Regions from separate parts of the Agrobacterium sp. rho-13.3 genome, predicted to be linked through region 1. Evidence: predicted binding sites of a transcription regulator. Region 1 holds the regulator's gene; the other holds the start of a gene.
What was found. Region 1 encodes PhoB, which activates phosphate uptake and scavenging genes when phosphate is short. Its sites were predicted from a motif close to TGTCATNNANCTGTCAT; they were not measured.
Positions count from the first base shown of each region.

Region 2: a site for PhoB is predicted at 1,406-1,422, ahead of RMR16_RS04990 (UDP-2,3-diacylglucosamine diphosphatase). Genes of this name have one in related genera too.

Region 1 covers NZ_CP192774.1:113,069-115,270, reverse strand. The annotation lists gene RMR16_RS00565 (hypothetical protein) at 1-63, opposite strand, end outside; gene RMR16_RS00560 (cold-shock protein) at 276-485, opposite strand; gene phoB (phosphate regulon transcriptional regulator PhoB) at 844-1,527, opposite strand; gene phoU (phosphate signaling complex protein PhoU) at 1,560-2,202, opposite strand, start outside.
Region 2 covers NZ_CP192774.1:992,501-994,702, reverse strand. The annotation lists gene dgcA (N-acetyl-D-Glu racemase DgcA) at 1-505, shown strand, start outside; gene RMR16_RS04990 (UDP-2,3-diacylglucosamine diphosphatase) at 510-1,340, opposite strand; gene RMR16_RS04985 (NADP-dependent malic enzyme) at 1,569-2,202, shown strand, end outside.

The sequences.
Region 1 (2,202 bases):
AGTTTGCGTTGCGCCGAACGCAATCTCGGCCTGTTTGCGAGACTTGCTATGTGCATCAGTCATTGGAATTCCCTTCCTATCGCATCGGCCTGAAAATCGGAACGATTTTCGACAAGTCCGGTGCGTATATTCAGTCGCCTAGAGTGTCCGCAGAGACCCAAGGGGGTGGCCGGCAAGCGGCACAAAAAAAGGCCAGGCAATGTGCCTGACCTCGATTGGTTTCACGCTTTCAACAGTGCCAGTACATCCGTGGTCAAGGGAAAGCAGATTCCGAATTATGCAGCCTGAAGGTTGCAAGCAGACATTTTGCCCGACTTGTTGTCGCGCTCAAGGTCGTAGCTCAGCTTCTGGCCTTCAACGATTTCGCGCATACCTGCACGCTCTACAGCGGAGATGTGTACGAATGCGTCTGTGCCGCCGTTGTCAGGCTGAATGAAGCCGAAGCCCTTAGTGGAGTTAAACCATTTTACTGTGCCTGTGGTCATAATGAACCCTTTCAAAGCATAAGTTATAGATCACAGAACTGACGCCCTGTGTGCGAGTATAGCGATTTTTTTGAAAGGAAGGGTTAGTTCAAAACGCGGTGCTAATCGCGCGGCAACCAAAGCTCAGCAAGCAAAATATCGATATCGCAGTGATATAGCTTTAGCGATTGATTGTCAAATTTAATCTTTTGCTGATGAAATATCAGGGTCAACAAGCGCGGGTTGAAAAGGCTTTATTCAGCGCTGTGGGCAAGTAAATCCCGGCGAATACGGACGCTGAAATATCCGTCGCCCTTTGCCCTACCGGCACCTCCCCGACGGTGGGGAGGCTAATGATCACGTGGCCTCTTGTTGGCTATCACGCTTCCATGGAATATCCCGCGCCGCGCACGGTGCGGATCACATCCTGCATATTGGAGAAGTTGAGCGCTTTGCGCAGGCGCCCGACATGGACGTCGACGGTGCGTTCATCCACATAGATATCGTGACCCCAGACACCATCGAGAAGTTGGGAGCGCGAATAAACACGACCGGGAGATGCCATCAGGAATTCCAGCAGGCGGAACTCGGTTGGCCCAAGGCGCACTTCGCGGGTCTTGCGGTGAACACGGTGGGTTTCCCGATCCAGTTCGATATCGCCACATTTCAGCACGGAAGACAGCACTTCCGGGCGGGCGCGGCGCAACATGGCTTTCACACGCGCCATCAGCTCCGGCGTGGAGAACGGCTTGACCACATAGTCATCCGCACCCGTTGCCAGGCCACGAACACGTTCGCTTTCCTCACCGCGTGCCGTCAACATGATGATCGGCAGGCGTTCGGTCTCTGGACGCATCCGCAAGCGACGGCAGAGTTCGATGCCGGAAACGCCGGGCAACATCCAGTCGAGGATCAGCAGGTCCGGCGTGCGTTCCTGCAAGCGGATTTCCGCTTCGTCACCACGCGGAATGGTGTCGACGTCGTAACCTTCGGATTCCAGATTGTAGCGAAGAAGAACGCTCAAAGCCTCTTCATCTTCAACAACTGCGATTTTCGGCACCATGGGCATGAAACTCCGCCAGTCTTATCTGTGGCTTACTCGGTGACTGCGCCGAGTGTGTTGGAACTATCGTCCTTCGGACGCTCACCCTCAGGCTGGCTGCCGGTGGCCATATAATAGATGGTTTCCGCGATGTTGGTGGCATGGTCACCGACGCGCTCGATGTTCTTGGCGCAGAACAAGAGGTGTGTGCAGGTGGTGATGTTGCGCGGATCTTCCATCATGTAGGTCAACAGCTCGCGGAACAGCGAGGTGTACATGGCGTCGATTTCCTCGTCGCGCTCGCGGATGGCCTGCGCCTTTTCTGCGGAGCGCGTGGAATAGACGTCCAGCACTTCTTTTAGCTGCACCAGCGCCAGTTCGGACAGATGCTCCAGACCGCGGGCCAGCTTGCGCGGCACACCGGTTCCAGACACTGCGATCACGCGCTTGGCCGTGTTCTTGCCCAGATCGCCAACGCGCTCCAGATCGGCTGCGATGCGCAGTGAACCGATGATATCGCGCAGGTCGGACGCCATAGGCTGGCGTTTGGCGATGGTGACGATGGCCTTATCGCCGATCTCGCGTTCTGCGTGATCGAGGATGGCATCATCCGAGATGACCTTCTGGGCCAGCGCCATATCCGAATTGACGAGCGCGCGCACCGCATCGGCACACATCTGCTCAGCCAGACCGCCC
Region 2 (2,202 bases), 880 kb from region 1:
GCGGGCCGTGCGCGCTGCTGCACCCAGTGCCCAGATCATCATCGATGCCAATGAAGGCTGGACGTATGACAATATCGAACATCACCTTACCATCGCCGCAGAGCTGAATATCGCCCTGATCGAACAACCTCTGCCCGCTGGCAAAGACGCCATTCTTGCACGAATCAACCGGCCCGTTGCCATTTGCGCGGATGAAAGCGTGCACCTGACGGCCGATCTGGCGTCACTGCGGGATCGTTACGACGCCATCAACATCAAGCTGGACAAGACCGGCGGCTTGACGGAGGCGCTGCTCATGAAGCGCGAGGCCGAACGCCTCGGCTACACCATCATGATCGGTTGTATGCTCGGCACATCGCTTGGCATGGCGCCAGCCCTATTGCTGGCGCAGGACACCGCTTATGCCGACCTCGACGGGCCGCTGCTTCTGGCGCGGGATCGGGTTCCGGGCCTTACCTACGAAGGATCGCTCGTTCACCCGCCAAAACCGGAGCTTTGGGGCTGAATGCTCAGGCCGCCTGTTTGCCCAGCAGGCCTGAGAAGTTCACCGGCTCCAATTCGCGCACGGTGGTTTCTGCCAGCTGATCATCGGATTTCATCCAGGTGATCAGCTCGAAAGAACCGTCCATGTTCTCGGCAATCGCCGTGCAGCTTTCCACCCAGTCGCCGGTATTGATGTAGCGAATACCGTCGATATCCTCCATCACCGCGTGGTGAATATGCCCACAGATAACGCCGTCGACCTTGTTGCGACGGGCTTCGTCCGCCACCACGCGCTGGAATTCACCGATGAAGTTGACGGCGTGTTTGACCTGCAACTTCGCCCAGGCGGAGAACGACCAGTAAGGCAGGCCGACACGACGCCGAACGGCGGCGATGATGACGTTCAGCGCAATGGCCGCGTCATAGGCCCAGTCGCCCAGATAGGCCAGCAGGCGGGCGTTTCTGACGACGACATCAAACTCATCACCGTGGATGACGAGGTACTTCTTGCCATCGGCAGCTTCATGGATCATCCGCTCTGCCACTTCGATGCCGCCGAAATGGGTGCCGGGAAATTCCCGCAGAAACTCATCATGGTTTCCGGGAATATAGACGATGCGTGTTCCCTTGCGCGCCTTGCGCAAAAGCTTCTGCACCACATCATTGCAGCCCTGCGGCCAGTACCAGTTCCGGCGCAGGCGCCAGCCATCTATAATGTCGCCGACGAGAAAGATCGTATCGGCTTCGTGGTGGCGAAGGAAATCCAGCAGGAAATCGGTCTTCGCCGCTTTGGATCCAAGATGCACATCTGAAATGAAAAGCGTTTTAAACTGTCTGGCTTCACTTTGCTCGACCATGGAATTCATCCCCCTGTCTCGGCAACTTTCTCGGCAACTTTTCATGCATGCAAAATCAGACTCGTGTTTCAGCAAGATGACAAAGCAACATTTGGCGCAGGAAACTCCTGTTTTGCGTAAGAACAAAAGCACCAAATTTGGGGCAGGCAGATGAAATAAACGGCTGTACGCATCTGCCGATTGTTGTATGCAAAGGCTTCCAAGAAACTAAAAATAAGCGGTGAAAAAATGAGTTCTCAGGACACTGGCGATACGCAAAACAAAAACCCCAATGCGGATCTAGAAGAACAGGCGCTTTTCTATCACCGCTACCCACGCCCCGGAAAACTGGAAATTCAGGCAATTAAGCCGCTCGGCAACCAGCGCGATCTGGCGCTTGCCTATTCTCCCGGCGTTGCCGCTCCTTGCCTCGCCATCCACGAAAATCCGGAAATGGCGGCGCAATATACGGCCCGCGCCAATCTGGTGGCGGTTATTTCCAACGGCACGGCGGTGCTTGGCCTTGGCAATATCGGCCCGCTGGCCTCCAAGCCTGTCATGGAAGGCAAGGCCGTCCTGTTCAAGAAATTCGCTGGCATCGATGTTTTCGATATCGAAATCGACGCGCCTGGAATCAACGACATGGTCTCCACCATCTCGGCACTGGAACCCACATTCGGCGGCATCAACCTTGAAGATATCAAGGCGCCCGAATGTTTTGAGGTCGAGCGCCAGTTGCGCGAGAAGATGAATATTCCCGTCTTCCATGATGACCAGCATGGCACCGCCATCATCGTCGCAGCCGCCGTCACCAACGCGCTGGAGCTTGCGGGCAAGTCGCTGAGCAACGTCAAGATCGTTGCATCAGGTGCGGGCGCTGCTG